2 regions of the Brevibacillus sp. WF146 genome follow, and region 2 is predicted to be linked to the other one. Evidence: predicted binding sites of a transcription regulator. Region 2 holds the regulator's gene; the other holds the start of a gene.
The links. The regulator Rex, encoded in region 2, represses fermentation and respiration genes when NADH is low (regulators of the CRP and FNR family bind a similar motif). The targets are predictions, from matches to a motif close to TTGTGAAATATTTCACAA.
Positions count from the first base shown of each region.

Region 1: the regulator Rex is predicted to act here: its motif matches at 5,822-5,839, upstream of hcp (hydroxylamine reductase).

Region 1 is NZ_CP109943.1:1,974,605-1,983,142, reverse strand. It holds gene A6764_RS09905 (hypothetical protein) at 1-159, opposite strand, end outside; gene A6764_RS09900 (hypothetical protein) at 177-350, opposite strand; gene A6764_RS09895 (FMN-binding glutamate synthase family protein) at 347-1,762, opposite strand; gene A6764_RS09890 (ABC transporter ATP-binding protein) at 2,027-2,830, opposite strand; gene A6764_RS09885 (ABC transporter permease) at 2,823-3,641, opposite strand; gene A6764_RS09880 (nitrous oxide reductase accessory protein NosL) at 3,659-4,198, opposite strand; gene A6764_RS09875 (right-handed parallel beta-helix repeat-containing protein) at 4,195-5,583, opposite strand; gene hcp (hydroxylamine reductase) at 5,948-7,237, shown strand; gene A6764_RS09865 (Crp/Fnr family transcriptional regulator) at 7,572-8,255, shown strand.
Region 2 is NZ_CP109943.1:2,581,621-2,590,158, forward strand. It holds gene A6764_RS12745 (cell wall elongation regulator TseB-like domain-containing protein) at 1-184, opposite strand, end outside; gene A6764_RS12750 (hypothetical protein) at 213-899, opposite strand; gene A6764_RS12755 (hypothetical protein) at 1,034-1,195, shown strand; gene A6764_RS12760 (amidohydrolase) at 1,278-2,576, opposite strand; gene A6764_RS12765 (redox-sensing transcriptional repressor Rex) at 2,592-3,215, opposite strand; gene A6764_RS12770 (ComEC/Rec2 family competence protein) at 3,232-4,125, opposite strand; gene dinG (ATP-dependent DNA helicase DinG) at 4,210-7,098, opposite strand; gene A6764_RS12780 (tetratricopeptide repeat protein) at 7,145-8,538, opposite strand, start outside.

The DNA of each region.
Region 1 (8,538 bases), 610 kb from region 2:
ATGAGCGGGCGGCAGGTACACGCCGTGGTAGTGCCATTTTGCATCGTCGACCGTGATTTTTGCAAACAGCGGATGATGCTCGTCAGCCATGTACAGAGGCAGATCGGCCCCTTTGTTCACCCACCAGTAAAAATTGGTCGGATAAAATTTCCATTTCACGCCGGATATCCACGGCTTCACCATTTCAATTGTTCCCGCTGTTCATACAGAATGTCCTGGTTCAAGCGGGTGGGCACCACGATGTAATCGAAGGCCGTCAGGTCCTTGTCACGCAGTTCAGGCAGATACAGGACATCTTGAAACGAAAAACAGCACCTTTTTTGCTGGTGCTGCCTTGCTCTCCCCTTCATCGGACGAGCTCATCGGGTTGCGTGACCAGCCGCACCTTCGTTACGGCGCTCGTCCATTTGTCAAGCGCTACCAGATCGTCCGCATTCACGTCCCTCAAGGAAGTTTTCCCCAACGCGCGAATGGCGATTTTCATCTCTTCTGCAAAGGATCGAAAAAAGTTCTCCAAAGACTGCGCGGCCTTTTCCACTTCAAACTCGTCTTTCAGGCTCCCCGAGTAAAAGGCGAGCTGCGTGGGCGGTTCCCACGGAATGGCTTTTGTCACCTGATCATGGGCCATGCCCCACAGCAGGGCCGTTCCCATGTAAACGCCGTCCGCTCCAAGGGCGAGCGCTTTCAAACATTGGCCGGGTGCAGCATATCCTCCGCCGCTTAGGAGGGTGATCCGGTCTTTTACGCCCCGCTTTTTGAGATAATCCACCGCACGCGACAAGGCGAAAATCGTCGGCAGGCCAAAGTCGTCTTCCAGAATGGGCGCTCCCCCTTTTGCGCCGGCCTGCCCACCGTCCAGACTGATAAAATCCACCCCGGCCTGAACCGCGGCTTCCAGGTCCGCTTCCAGCTTTCCGGTGGCACACATCTTCACGCCAATGGGGATGCCTTGGGTGATGGTGCGCAGTTTCTCGACCAGGGGCTTCAAGTCCTTCGGTTCGACCAATTCCGGATGGCGGGAAGGGACGACGAGGACCTCACCGTCCGGAACCTGCAGAAGTTCACGGGCCCTCCCCTTCAAATACGCGGGCGGAATCACGGTCGCGGCCCCTCCAATCGCTCCTTGGCCGAGACGAATCTCGATCGCGTCCGCCTGCCGGAGAATCTCCGGCTCTTTGGCCCAATACCCGGAATGGTACTGCAGGATGTAATGGGCGGCGCAGGCCCTCTCTTCGGGCAGCAAAGGGCCTTCGCCCGAGTTCGTCGCGGTTCCGACCGCAGCCGTTCCTTTGGCGATGGCGATTTTCACCTTCTCGGACACCCCGATCCCGTAGCCCATCGCACCGGCCAGCAGGGGGATGTTCAGGATGAGCGGCCGTTTGGCTTGCGGGCCGATCGTGATCATCATGTCGACGGGAGCGTTTTCCGATGCGGGAAGCGTGGCAAGCTGAGCGGGAGAAAAAACCAGGCCGTCAAAGTCCAGATACGTGCGCGGGCTGCCAAACGGTCGTTCGATGACTTCTCCGCTGGCTGCCCGCAGACTGTTTTCCACGACGATCCGGGGGCTTGTCCTGGTGAGCGCCGAGACCATCTCCCAGATGTTTTCCGGGTAACGGTCAGCCATCAGCCGTTTCGTAAAGCGCCCGATCCCCCATTTGATCAATGGCCGGGCAAACACGATGGCGATCAGACCCGCACAGAGAATGGCCAGGAATGCACCGGCAAACGACCCGACGAGAAAGGCCCCCCACTTGATGGTCATGACAACCTCCTTGCACCCGTTTCTTCCATCATTATCCCGATCTTGCGCGCTGCCTATGCGCCGGTCGTCGAGGAAGAAACGTGAGTCGCGTCCCGGCTGCGTGTTCAACCATCAGCATCGCCGGTTTACCTCAACCACGGTGCAGCGGCTTGCCCGGTGTTGACGCACAGCCCCCCTGTCGGTGTGCGACGACGCCCAATGGGGAACAGCGAGGGAATCTTGCTTCCTTCATTGTCAACGCGGCGCCAGGGCCCGCGTTTCCGTTTACTTGTGTTCTTGGTTCCTGCTCTCACGCCCTCGAATCGTGACGGTCACAGAGGAGGTTTCCTCCGTTTTCTTCTCTGGCTGCTGCTGACGGGGAAACTGTTCGGAGAAAGCACGGTGCAAGGCCAGTTCCCCGTATTGCGCCCGGTATTCCTCCATCGTGGCGGAGCGGACGATTTTTCCGTTTATGACAAAAATGGCTCGATCCGCCACCTCGTTGGCCGCCTGCAACTGGTGCGTGGAGAAAATAACGGAGATGCCTTCGTTCTTGATGGTTTTCACCAGATCAACAAAGGCGCCCATCCAGTACGGATCCAATCCGTTTGTCGGCTCATCCAGCACAAGCAGTGCCGGTTTGCCCAACATGGCCTGGGCAAACAGCAGACGCTGCTGCATGCCTTTGGAAAACACGGACACCTTTTTGTTACGAGCCTCGTGAAGCCCTACCGCCTGCAGCGCCTCATCCGCTTCCGACGCGGTCCGCCCGCGAAGGGAAGCGTAAAAGCGCATGCACTCACTCGCCGTCAGTCCGGCCGAAAAATTGAAGTGGTCCGGCATATAGCCAATTTGCTGCAAATATTTCACACGATGTTCCTTCAAGTTCAACCCGTTCAGTTCGATCGTTCCCGAACTGGGTTGGGTAATTCCCACAATCATGCGGAGAATGGTGCTTTTCCCCGCCCCGTTTCCCCCGCAAACAGCGACAACCTGTCCCGGTTCGACGTGCAAATCAAACGGATGCACAATGGTTTTTCCGCCAATCGTCTTTTCTACCTGCATCATGTGCAGTCCGGTCTTAGTCACGGTATCGCCTTCTTTCCCAAACAGCTATCGCGGTCAGCATCGTCACGCAGATCCACATCAGGCAGAGCGCAGCAAAACCCGCGATGCCAAATGGGGATTCCATCCAGTTCACCCACTTGTAGTACTCCGGACCGAAGATGGCGCCTCCCCCCAGTCTGACAACGGAAAACATGCGCACAAACTCTGCGGGATTCAGGCAGGTGGCCACCTGGAGTACCGGTTTGATCCATGTGTACGGCAAAAAGCTCAAGACCGAGATCAAGAGCGTGGGCCAGGCCAGAATCAAGAAAAACCAGATGCTGACCCCGAGCGTAAGCGCCTGCCAGCGGTTCCGGCTCAGGGAGCCGACCACCATGGCGATCCCCAGAAACAACAGCACGATGCAGATGGAAAACAACAAGAAAAACAGCAGGGCGGAAAGGGTGAACCCTTTTCCCAGAAGCATGCCGAACAACCCGGCAAACCCGTAGCTAAAACACACGATGGAGACGAGCACCACAGCCAATCCCGCGTACTTCCCCCACAAAAACGAAGTGGCTGTAAGGGCGTAGGTGGACAGAAGCTCCCAGCTTCCCTCCTCCTTTTCTGCCGTAACCGAAAAGGAGGCGAGCAGCATGGTCATCAAGGGGAGCAGGTACAGGATCAGATTGAGAATGGTGCCGGTCGTATACGTGTATCCCTCCATGTAGGACTGGGATTGAATGATCAACAGGGCCAGCGTGAACAGGGAAAACAGGGCCGTGAACGAGTACGCCCACGGATTGCGAAACCCGATCTGTATTTCTCGTTTGGCAATGTTCATGATGTGCACGTGCGCCACTTCCTCTGCTAGTTGTGTGTCTGCTGTGCGTCCGACGTGCCGTGCTGGCCTGATTCCGGATGTCCGTCACTTTGCCCATGCTTTTTCATGCTGCTCTCCCAGGCATGCTTGTCCAGATCCTGAACGCTCATAACCGAACCGGTTTGCTTTTCCTTGACGAACGCTTCCGCCGCTGCCTTGTCCTTGAAGGAATAGACGCCATACCCCATTGGCGTCTGGAACGTTTTGTCGTAGACATACGTCGCCTGATCGGTGTTCACCCATTCCTTGGAGAGGTAGTCGCGGACGAACCGGGCTTCCACCTGTTCGTTCTCATGCTCCTTTGTCCAGCGGTACATACAGCCGATATCGTCAAATTTCAACACTTTCCCGTTTTGCAAAACGATTTCCGACGCGTTGTGGTCATTGGCCACATTCATATGGCAGACGTCGCATTTGTCCACGCCTTCCACGATGTCCACCGGTTTTGCTTCCTCCTTGCCGCATCCCCCCATCAACATGGAGAGGGTCATCATCATTGCGCCAATCGTCCACACCCGAGATTTCATTTTCGTCTCACTCCTCCATACATGATCAAACAGCTTCCGCTCATCAGCAGCACACTGAGTACGCCCATGGCCGTCTGCTGACCCGCCCGCTGTTCGTCCTCTTGCGCCATAACCGGAGCCAGCAATGGTGCCCCGTCCCGAATGGACGCGTCTGTCCCTGCGGTAAAAAGCCCCTCCAAAAACACAAGACCGGGTGCCTGGAAAAAGATCTGATAGGGCGGTACCGCTTCGGTCAACGCCAGGAAAAACGGGTTGAGCTCATAGGGAATATTGCTGCGGCCGTCTGCATCCAGATCAATGCCCTGCATGTCGTCCCAGTAGTTTCCCTCCAACGTGTTGGCTGTGCTGTCCTGCGCCTGCGCCTGGATGACATTGGACACAAAATGGTTGGCCGTCACCACATTCCCTGAGGCTTGTTTGAGCTGCATCCCGACAAAGTTCAGCGTGAATTCGTTACCTTCCAGACGGTTCCCTTTGGACCGTTCCATGTACAAGCCCACACGGTTTCCCTCGATGCGATTTCCCTCGATTCGCGATCCCGTTACGTCGAAAAGAAGAATCCCCTGGGCGTTCGGATTTTCCCTTTGTTTGACAAAACGATTATGCTGCACGACAGCGCCATCCGATTCCATGAGCATCGTGCCCGTCACGTTGGCGCTTCCTGTGTTGCCGAGCAGCTTCGTGGAGGACGTACCCATGAAATGATAACCGTATCGGGAGTTCTCCACGAAATTTTGCTCCATGTGGTTGAAGTTGCTGTTTTCCGCATAGATGCCGTCAAACATGTTGCTGATCCGGTTGGAGACGATCCGGTTGTGATGAGAGTGATTCAAGTCGAAGCCGTTTCCCTTTTTGGCCGTAACATCCGGATTTGTACCGGCTGCTCCCGACAGTTGGTGCGCGTGTTGGCCGTGGTTGTGGAGGCCTTCCTGTTCCTTGCCCGGGTCCGTTACCAGACCGATCACGCGGATACCGCGCAGCGTATTGTTGCTGGCATCACGAAGCTGCACCCCTGTTCCCATCGTTTCGATCACAAGGTCTTCCACAATGTTGTGGTTCCCCCTCATGACCACGGACGCTTCTGCGGCATTGATTCGGTTGTCTACGATTTTTATTCCCCGGACGACGGCATGATCGGACAGAATCGACAGAACAGGGCTGCTGCCATCACTGGCAATCTCCACGGCCCCCTCTGCCTGCAGCACGATCGGTTTGGTAATGCGAATGGGCCCCCGGTATTTTCCTGCCGGAACGGTGACGACTGCTCCCGGTTGAGCCTGGTCGATCCTCTCCTGCAAGGAGACCGATGCGGCACTGACCCGGTCGAAAAAAACGGCCCCGACCGTGAGTCCGGCGATTCCTGCGGCCAACAGCATGCGGGCCATGGTGCGGGTATTCCTTCTACCGAACAGATTTCTCCCCCCTTCGTCTTGCTTCTTTCCGAACACACCATCAACATAGCGCTCCCCGGCCTGTTCGTAAATGACTCAACCGGGCTATAAACCTTGACAAAAAAACAACAAAAGCGAGCGTTCGCGAGGCAGCACCATCCCTCCGCTGCGGGGATGGTTTCTGTACGACGTCAGTTCGCCCGCACGGCGGTATCGTGAAATTTTGTCATGTTTGTGAAATGAATCACAAAGTGTGATGCTCGTCACATCTGAACAAACGCTTTTTACGCATAATGGAAACAGACACAGGGATGGCTCACACACATCCCACATTGAACAGGAGAAGGAGGACGTATCCATGTTTTGTTATCAATGCGAGCAAACAGCGACTGGCGGCTGCAAAGTAGTCGGCGTATGCGGGAAAAATGAAGATCTGGCCAGCATCCAAGATACGATTGTATTTGCCCTCAAAGGAATCGCTGCTTATGCAACACATGCAAGGGAGTTGGGGTATACGGACCCCGAAGTGGATGCGATTACCCATGAAGCCCTGTACTTCACTTTGACAAATGTAAATTTTCATTTCCAGGAACATGTTGACATGGCCATGAAAGTTGGGTCGGCAGCGATAAAAGTGATGGAACTGCTGGACCGTGCACATACGGAACGATTTGGCATCCCTCAGCCTATTACGGTCACGCAAAATAAAATCGAAGGAAAATGTATTGTCGTCACCGGTCATAACCTGCTTGCCCTGGAAGAATTGCTGAAACAAACAGAAGGCAAAGGAATCAATGTTTATACGCACTCGGAGATGCTGCCTGCCCACGGATATCCTGCATTACGAAAATATCCTCATTTAAAGGGAAACATCGGAAAGGCCTGGTACGATCAGCGAAAACTGTTTGAAGAATTCCCTGGGGCCATATTGGCGACAACCAATTGTGTGATGCCGATTAAGGGAACCTACTCGGACCGATTCTTCTCCTATGAAGTAGCAGGACTGGAAGGCGTTACGAAAATTGAACATAACGATTTTACTCCGATCATCGAAAAAGCGTTGCAACTGCCAGCGGCACATATCGACTCGGATCAGAAACTGGTCACCGGCTATCACCACGAAACCGTGATCAGTCTGGCGCCGGAACTGATTTCGGCCGTACACGAAGGCAAGATTCGGAGGTTTTTTGTGATCGCCGGTTGTGATGCCCCTGGAAAGGGTGGAAATTACTATCGGGAGTTGGCTGCGTCGCTTCCAAATGATACGGTCATTTTAACCACCTCCTGCGGGAAATTTCGTTTTAACGATATTGATTTTGGAACCGTAGGAAATACAGGCATCCCACGGTATATTGATCTGGGGCAATGCAACAACTCCATCTCCACGGTAAAAATTGCGCGCGCGTTGGCGGACGCTCTCCACTGTGACATCAACGAGCTGCCGGTCAGCATTGTACTGTCCTGGTTCGAGCAGAAAGCGATTGCCATTTTGCTGGGATTGTTCAGCTTAGGAATCACGGACATACGGATTGGTCCGAAGGTTCCGGAATTTTTAACCCCAGGTGTAGTACACTTCCTGCAAAACACGTTTCATCTCAAGGTAATTGGGGACCCGCAAGAAGATTTGGCTGACATGCTGGCGAAATAACTTCCGCTGTACGGCATGGAATGTCATGACCGTGCACCATGTTATGCGGGGATGTCCGACGAAACCGTATCGGTCTCTTTCGCAAACCCATGGTGCACGCTTTTCTTTCCATGGCTTGAAAGGTCTGCCGTCACCGGATTCTTTCTCTATAGCTTCATCGCCGCCGCCTCCAGGCAGACGGCCCCCCCAAGGCGTTTCCCGACTCCTTGACCAGCGAATGGCAAGTCACCATGCGACCTCCATCCGGAGGTTCTCCGTTCCTTGCATGTCACTTCAAAAAGATCGCTCTGATCCGTTATAATAATGGAAGAAATTACTTGAGGAAGGACTATGTATGAGAAATGGGGATTGTTTGCAGCAGGTTCCTTTATTCCGCGACTTGAACCGACAGGAACTGGCCCGCGTCGAAGAAATCACCATGCATCGCTTGTTCCGGAAAAAGACGACCATCTTTATGGAAGGAAGCGAAAAAGAAGCGGTCTTTTTCATTCAGGACGGGCTTGTCAAAGCCTACAAAACCGACGAGGAGGGCCATGAACAAATCGTATCGCTGCTGCAGACCGGAGATATGTTTCCGCATACCGGATTCTTTACGCAAACGCCTTATCCGGCGACGACGGAAGCCCTTGTGGACACTCACGTCCTGACAATTCCCGTCCACGCTTTTGAACAGCTCATCTTGTCGATGCCGTCGATTGCCATCAAGGTCATCGATGTCATGGGGGCCAAAATTCGCGAACTCCAGCAAAAACTTCAGCAGTTTACCGGTCACGACGTGCACGGCAGGATTGCTTTCTTTCTGTTGCAATTGGCAGATAAACACGGAGAAGTGAACGATTCCCGTGTGTACATCGAGTTGCCCATGACCCATCAGGAGTTGGCCAATGCGATCGGTTCATCCAGAGAAACCGTAAATCGGTTGGTCAATCAACTGAAAAAGCAGCGAATTCTTGACACACACCGTTCGGGCATCATCATTTTGGACAAGGATGCGTTAAAACGATGGGGTGAACAGTAACCGTTGCTGCCGACATCCCCCTGTCTATCCTCCATGCAGGTCACGGCGTTCACACCCATGGTTTACTCGCTACACATACAAAGGGGTGGAAAAATGTATTGGGAGACGCTTCCGAATTGGTTTTGGCGAAAAAGCAAGATATCGGTTCAACGTAAACCACACAAAGACCTCGATGTGAGGTCTTTTCCATTCCCGTTTCGATCTTGTGCTGCTGCACGTTTCTTGGCTTGGGCACCCTACGTTCGTTTCTTGTCTCCGTCGTGTTATAATGGACTGGACGCAA
Region 2 (8,538 bases):
TCTTGCCGCGGTACTCGTCAATCGCATCGATCTGGGCGATCGTCGTCCGTTCCTGTACCCACTGCCGCACCTGGTCTTCGAAGTCGTGCCGCTTGCCCACGACCGTGGAGGTCAGGTGATAGGCGGCACCCAGGGTGACCACCAGACAAACGGCCACTGCCCCTAGAAAGATTCGTACGTACACAATGACAATCCCCTTTATCCTCCAAACGTTACAGCCGGAAGCGAAGCTGGTCCTGCTTCATGCCGGCCGGCGTCTTCATTTGCAGCAGCACGTCCAACTGCCGCAATTCCCGTGTCGTACCATCGTACCACACATGGTAATCGACGGCGATCTGGCGGGCCAGTCCCGCCTCCTGGATGGGAAAAGACGGTCCCAGCCACGTCGCCAGGAGCGAGGTGACCTCTCCTGCCGGGATGGACAAGCGGTACCCCTGCCACGCCCGGTTGGAGGGGTCCGACACGGCCAGCGGCGTGACCGATCGCAGGTGGTCCTTCAGGAGAACCGCATGCTCCTGCGGCGTGAACAGGGCATAGGGCAGCGCCGTTTGCTCCTGCACCTGCCCGTCCACCGTCACGCTGACGTCCTGCTCGTTCCGCCGCAGTTCCACGTGGTGGCCGCCGATCTCCCCGCTTACTTGAAACCGCTGTCCCTGGAAACGTCCGCTCAGGACGTGATCTTGCAGGTATACTTCAAATGGCCGTTCCTTTTGCTCGGTGAGCTGGTCCAAGAGATCGGCCACGACCATCCGATCCGCTTCCTCACGTTCCGCCGGTGCCATGATGGGCACGCCCTTCTCGTCATGCCGGTTGTGCAGCGCCCCCAACGACACGCCAAGGAAAAACAGGCCGAGAAAAATGGGCAGCAGCCACCAGAGCTGCTTGGGCCGGACGTACATGTCCTTCCCCTCCTGTCCCGTTTTTTCCTTAACCTATGTGAGGCGGGAAGGTTTTAGAACGGTACGGAAAACTTGCTAAACATACCCCCCGGCGTCCCGGCCATACTACAGATACACCCCGAGGAGGTGAGCGCGTGAAACCGTCGCAACGATCGACATCTCCTGACGTGCTTGGGTATCTGCTGCAGGAATACCGCGTCTCCTGGGCAGCGTTGTCGTCGCCGCTGAGAACCTTGACCCACTCGCCCACACTGGAGTTCCGCCACGCCCCGCTTACGGACGTGTGGCAAAAATGAGCGCGGCATGGCGTCCAAACAAAACTTCCTCTACCTACACCTACGCTCCCCTTCTCCTGTCATTTACCCTGACAGGAGCCTTTTACCGTTTCAGCGTTTGGAACACGCGGTTCGCTTCAAAAATCACGCGCTCTTCGTCCACGGTCAACAGCTCGCGATTGCGCATCAGGAACCGGCCAGCCACGATCGTGTCGGTCACGTCCCGTCCGTTGGCCGCATACACCACGTGGGAGACCGGGTTGTGAGCGGGATGGAAATGGGCCTGATGGCTGTCCAGGACGATCAGGTCCGCCTGCTTGCCGGTTTCGATCGAACCCAGCTCATCCGGCTGGAACACGCCGTCCGCCCCGTAGCGGGTCGCCATGCGCAGCGCTTCTTCCGCCGGAACGGCCACGGGGTCGTAGCCCACTCCCTTGTGCAGAATGGCGGCCAGCTTCAGTTCCTCAAACAGGTTCAGGTTGTTGTTGCTGGCGGTGCTGTCCGTTCCCAGCGAAACGCTGATTCCTTTCGCCAGCATTTGGGGAACCGGCGCCACGCCGCTGGCCAGCTTCAGGTTGCTCACCACGTTGTGGGAGACTTTCACTTGATATTTTGCCAATACGTCCATTTCTTCATCCGTCAGATGAACGGCATGTGCTACCAGCGTCGGACGGCGGAACACGCCCAGTTTTTCCAGGTGGGCGACCGGACGAAGGCCGTAATCCCGCTCGTTTTGGCCCACTTCCCACTTTGTTTCCGACATGTGGATGTGGATCGGCAGGGAAAGCTCTTCCGCCCGTTCCACAATTTGCGTGATAAATTCCGGCGGGCAGGTGTACGGCGCATGAGGTGCAAGCATCGTGGTGATGCGGCCGTCCGCCTGATTGTGCCAGTTTTTGGCAAAAGTGGTAGCCTCCCGCAGTTTGGCCGCCCGCTCTTCCTCCGAGCAGAGGCCGATCATGCCGCGGCACAGTCGGGCGCGCATTCCGGTCGCTTCCACCGCTTTGGCCACTTCGTCCATGTGGTCGTACATGTCGACGAAGGTCGTCGTTCCCGTGCGGATCATCTCAATCAGCGACAGGTATGTGCCCCATTTCACATGGTCGGCGGTAAACTGCGCTTCCAGCGGCCACATTTTGTCTTCGAGCCACTGCTGCAGCGGCAGGTCGTCGGAGTATCCGCGCAAGAGCGACATGCCCGCATGGCCGTGCGTGTTGATCAGGCCCGGCAGGAGGTAGTTGCCCTTCAGGTCGATCACCTCGTCGTAGCCGGACACGTCCTCAGGCGTGGGGCCGACGTACGTAATCGTGCTGCCGGCAAACGCGACGGCTCCGTCGTGGATCACCTCGTTCTGGTCGTTTACGGTGATCACGGTGGCGTGAGTCAAGATCGTCTGTTTCATCGTTCCACTCCGTTCTTACGTTAAATAATAGGCGAGACTTTGCAGGCTGGACGTCACATCCGCATAGTGGATGCGCACCTCTTTCTCCGTCCGGATGGTCGTCGGCGCGAAGTTGAGGATGCCTTCGATCCCCGCCTCGATCAAGAGATCGGCCACCGATTGGGCGGCGGCAGCCGGGACCGTGATGATCGCCAGGCGAATGTGCCGATCCTTCACCGTCTGCTTCAGCTCTTCCAGCGGCTGGATCGTAATGCCCGCAATCTGCTTGCCCTGCTTGGCCGGATCGCTGTCAAAAATCGCCGCGATCCGCATCTGATCCTTCAGGAACGCGTTGTAGTTGCTGATCGCATGGCCGAGATGGCCGGCGCCGACGAGCGCGACGCGAATTTCCTGATCCAGTTTGAGAATCTGGCGGATTTTTTCCACCAGGAAGTTGACGTCATAGCCGATGCCTTTCTTGCCGAAATCGCCGAACGCGGCTAAGTCTTTACGGATTTGGGCGGGGTTGACGTCCAGATTTTTGCCCATCTGCTGGGAGGATACCGTCGTCACGCCCACTTGCTGCAAATAACTCAGGTAGCGCAGATAAATCGGCAAACGGCGAACGACCGCTTCCGAAATCTTTTCACTTTTGGCCACGTACGGTCCTTCCTCCTTACTTTTTTCGCTTGACGACACGGTAATCCCTGCCGTTGGACAGGATCGCGATCGTGCCGTGCTGGCTGGTGATGTAGGTCTCCGCCCACGATTCGCCCAGGCGTTCGAGCACTTCCTCCTGGCTGTCTTTCATCTCGTTTCGGGACCTGCCGGTCAGAATCACCGCCACCTGTGGGTCCACCTTGGTGAGAAACGGCTGGGAAGAGGCCTGGTTTCTCCCCTGGTCGGCCACTTTCAGCACTTCCGCCTTCAACTGGCCGCCGTGCTTCTCCAGCAGGCGCTCTTCCGCCTTTTCATTAACGGCGCTGACGAAGAGAAAGCGAAGCTGGCCGTGCCGCAGCCGGAACACCAGGGAATTGTCCTGCGGAGACAAAAACAGCGGTTCGCTGGGATGAAGCACGTCCAACACCACGTCGTTGTCCAGTCTGATCGCGTCGCCGTCCGCGACGGGCAGCAGCTTTTTGTCCCCTTTGAGCGGGACCAGCCTGCGAATCGACGGCTCGATCAGACGGGGCAGAATGACCGTATCCACCGGCATCCGGTCGCTGAGAAAGGCAAAGCCCCCCGCTTGTTCCGGCTGATCGTTGGTCACGACAACGTAGTCCAGACGCGTCAGCTTTCGCTCGGACAGCATGCCGAACAAGACGGGCCAGTCTTCCGCGCTTCCCGTGTCGACCAGCATGGTTTTTCCGCCCGGCAGTCGGATCAGCGTGCTCTCGCCATGCGGCAGGGCGAGAAAGTGGATCACCAGGCCGACAAATTCGCGTTCGTCGTCGCTGGCGAAGGGGTCCTCCACCTTTACCACTCCCTGCAAATGGCTGTCGATCGAGCAGCCGGCAAACAGCACGACGCACAGCAGCAGCAGCCAAGCCCTACGCGTATTCCCCAGCATTTATTCTATCACCTAAATCCCTGCGAGACTATTGCTTCATTTTATGAGTCTCGCCGGGATTGCATGCAGCCGGCCGCTCAACGCCTACAGCTCCGTGCCGGTCTCTTGGGCCAGAAACGGACCGATCCGCTCGCGGAGCTCCGGCCAGGTGCCCGTCTGCACCTGAAACGGCGGCAGGGATTGCAAAAACGCCCGGCCGTAGCGGGACTCGACGATTCGTCCGTCAAACACGACCACGACGCCGCGGTCCAAATGATGCCGGATCAGCCGGCCGACGCCCTGCTTGAACTGGATCACCGCTTGCGGCAGGGCCAGCGACATGAAGGCGTTTTTCCCGTCCGCTTTCAACTGCTCCGCTCTCCCCTGGTAGACGGGGTGATTGGGCGGCGTAAAGGGAAGCCGCACGATGACCAGGCAGCTCAGCGCTTCGCCGGGGATGTCCACGCCCTCCCAAAAACTGCTGGTCCCCAGCAGCACGCCGTGTTCCAGCCGTTGGAACAGCCGGACCAGCTTGCTGCGGTTGCTGCTGTCGATGCCGTGGCCGAGCAGGGTGTACGGCTCGTCCGCCAACTGCTCCTTCATCAACTGGTACACCTGGCGGAGCATCGAGTGGGACGTGAACAGAATCAGCGTTCGGCCGCCGGCGGCGCGGATCACGTCCAGGCAGCCCTGCACGACCGCTTCCAGGTAGTGTTCGTCGCTTTCTTTTCCCGGGGCGGGAAAGTCGGAAGGGATGAACAGCAGCCCCTGTTCCTCGTAGGCAAACGGGGAGGGCAGGGCCAGGGTACGCACCCGTTCCTCCGGCATCCGATCCAGGCCAAACCGCTCGATCATGTAAGCAAAGCTGTTCTTGACCGTCAAGGTGGCCGAGGTGAGAATCAGGCTGCGCTTTGCTGCGAACAGCGGATGGGCGAGCGCATCGGCGACCTTCAGCGGCGCGGCGTGCAGATAGACGTGCTTGCGGGGGGTGCGGGCCTCCACTTCCATCCAGCAGACGTACTCCGCGTCCGGTTCCAGCAAAAAGAAGTGAAGCAGTTCGGCCGTTTCCTGAAGTTCGTCCACCAGGCCGGACACATCCGTCCGCAGGCTGCGCAGCTCGTACGGCGGTTTTTCGTCGGCGGGGATGCACTGCAGCAGGCGGTCCATGGACGCCGCGTACGCGGTGAGCGCTTCGATCACCCGGCGCGCCGCCCTGCGAATCCGTTCGTGCCGGCCGGAAAACGACTCCTTGCGGTACCGCACCGTTTCCCGCCCGGTGTCGGTGGTCTCCTCTCCCCGGTCCGCCGCCCACTGGTACAGAAGCTGCGTGATCTGCAGCGCCTTTTCGCGCAGCGCGGGGAACAGCTTGTCCATCTCCGCCAAGGTCTCCGCGACCCTGCCGCCATCCTCCGCCTGCCAATCCTGCAGCTCGGCGGCGAAGCGCCGCACAACGCTCCCTTCTTCCGCCGCCGCCCGATCCAGCAAAAACATCATTCCGGCAGTGGACAACTGCTTGCCGAGATGGGCGGTGGCGATCTCTTCCAGATGGTGGGCCTCGTCGATGACCGCCGTCTCATACGGCGGCAGAATCCGGTTCTCCGCCTGCAAATCGCTGATCAAGAGCGCGTGGTTGACGATCAGAATGTCCGCGTCCCGCGCCCGCTCCCGGGCCTGGAAATAGTAGCAGCGGCTGAACCAGGGGCAGTTGCGGTGCAGGCAGGAGGCGGCGTCGCTTTTCACCTGCTGCCAGTACAACTGTCCGGCAGCGGGCAGGCTCAACTCCTCCACGTCGCCTGTTTCCGTCTGGGTCAGCCAGGTGAGCATCTGCCCTTTGACCAGGCGCAGTTCCTGACTGTTTCCCTCCACGGGCTCCTCCAGGCTTTGTTCAAACTTGCGCAGGCAGAGATAATTGCCCCGCCCCTTCAGCGTGGCGGCGGTAAAGTCAAACGGCAGCGACTGCTTGAGAGCGGGGATGTCCTTGTGAAACAACTGCTCCTGCAGGTGAATGGTGTGCGTGCTGATCACCACCGGCTCACGGTGCTGTTTGGCCCACACGATGCTGGGCAGCAGGTAGGCGAGCGATTTGCCGGTCCCTGTCCCCGCTTCCACGAGCAGATGCACGCCGTCGCTCATCGCGTCATGGATCGCGCGCATCATCGCTTCCTGCGCTTCCCGCCGCTGATAGCCGGGCAGGCTGCGCCCCAGCGCCGCCTTTTCGTCAAGCATCTGCTCCAGCATCTCGGCAAACGGTTTTGTCAGCGGCTCGGCGCGTTCCAGCGGCGTCTTGGCGCGTCCTTCCCGCTTGCGCAGGGCAAGCTGACGGTACACGTCCCACAGCTCTGACTCGTCCGTCTTGGTACCGGATTCGTCCAAAAGCGGCACCTCCGCCAGCTTTTCCATCTCGATGTGGCGCAGCAGGACGTCGATGTCAGTGCGAAACGACGAGACGAGCATCTGCAGCCGCTGCACCGTCACCAGCGGCAGTTGGCGCAGGATGTCCAACAGATGCAAAAACAGGCGGGCCGTCGCCATCGCGTCGCTGTCCGCCTGATGCGGACGGTCGTGTTCGATCTGCAGGTCGTCGGCCAGTTCACCCAGGCGGTAGCTGTTTTGCATCGGCATCAAAAAGCGGGACAGTTCCACCGTGTCCAGCACATATCCGTCAAACGTATAATAGCCCTGGCTCAGCAGGGCTTCTTGCAGAAACTGCAGGTCAAATGCGGCATTGTGAGCCACAAAGGCCCGCCCGTCCAGCATGCGGAGGAACCTGGGAAGCGCTTCCTCCAGCGTGGGGGCATCGGCCACCATGTCGTCCGTGATGCCGGTCAACTGCGTAATAAACGGCGGGATCGGCTGCCCGGGGTTGATCAGGGTGGAATAGCTCTCCGTAATCTGCCCGTCGTCGATGGCGACGGCGCCGATCTGGATGATGCTGTCCCCCTGCCGCGGGTGGCTTCCCGTTGTCTCAAAGTCTACGACGATAAATCGATTCAACCTCTTGTCACCTCGTACGTGCGCGGACAGTAGGGCGTCCGCTTCCCTAGCATTCGGCAGCGTCCGGGAATTTTCCTGCTCCGGGCGCCGTTTCCGGCTGCAAAAGTTCGCTTGCAGCCGTCGGTCCCCCCAGCTTGGCGGCGCACAACTGCAGGTAGAGCGGGATCTCCTGAAAGTGGTCGCTGTGGGGAAGCACCCGCCGAAAATATTGCTCCGCCAGCCGCCAGTTCTCCTCCGCAACGGCAATCCGGCCGAGATGGTAATACCCGAGCGAACGAATATACGGATCCCCGTCCTCGGTAAACGGCGCGGCCAAACGTTTGGCCGTCGGCGTGTCCCCCAGCCGCTCGTAAGCGGTGATCAGCCCGGACTGGGCCAGCCGGTGATCCCGCTGCTTGCTCAGGATCGAGCGAAACGATGCCAGCGCGTCGTCCACCCTGCCGTCAAACAGCAGCATCCAGCCGTAGCTGAAGGCAAAGTCGGGATTGTCCGGCGCGAGGCTGATCGCCTTTTTCATCAGGGTCAGCGCCCGCCGCGTGCCGGCGATCAGCCAGGTGTTCCAGGCCAGTCCGTGCCACGCCCACCCTTCGCGGGGAAACCGCTCCGCCAAAAAGTGGTAGCAGACCTGGGCGCGGTGATAGTTGCCCAACGATTCGTAAAGGCTGGCCATCTCCCGCAGCGTCTCGCTGTCCAGCTTGCGCGTCGGCAGTTTCAGCGAGTCCGGAGGCTGCGGGTCCGCCGTCTCGTCACGCGCCTGCAGGATGCGGGCCGCTCTCAGCCAGAGCATCTGCGCTTCCCAGTCGGAGTCCCCTTCATTTAGCAGCGATTCGACCGTCTCCAGCGCCTCCTGCACATCGCCGTCCTGCAGGTAGCAGAGCGCCAGGTTGAACCGTGCCTCCCGCTGTCCCGGATGGTGTTCGAGCGCCGCCTTGAAGGCCTGTGCCGCCTCCAGCCACTGCCGTTCTTCCGCCAGCATGCAGCCGATCGCGTTGTAGCTGATCGCCGCCACCACCGGCGATTGGGCCGAGCGGCTGAGCAGGCGGAACTCCCGGAGTGCTTCCTCCCTCGCCTCGGAAAACAACAGGCTGTAGGCGTAGTAGAGCCGGCCGCTCTCCCAGTCCGGCGATTCCTTGACCAGTTCGGCAAAGCACTGCCGGGCGTCCTGATAGAGGCGTAGCTGATAAAACCCTTCACCTTTGCGGTACATGTGCTCGAAGGGACGGCCGGCCGCTTCCGCCTGGATTGCGCCCAGATTGACTGCGGCCGCGTCCCCGCCATGGTCATGATGTCCGCCCGGCGATGCGTCGGCGCCCGCTTTTGCCTTCGCCGGCGCGGCGGTCCCTGGCTGACTTTCATCGGCAGGCGGGTACTCTCCCTCCAACTGCTTGATGCGGCGAATCGCGAGGGACAGCTTTTCCTCAAACTGCAGCCACAGATCGA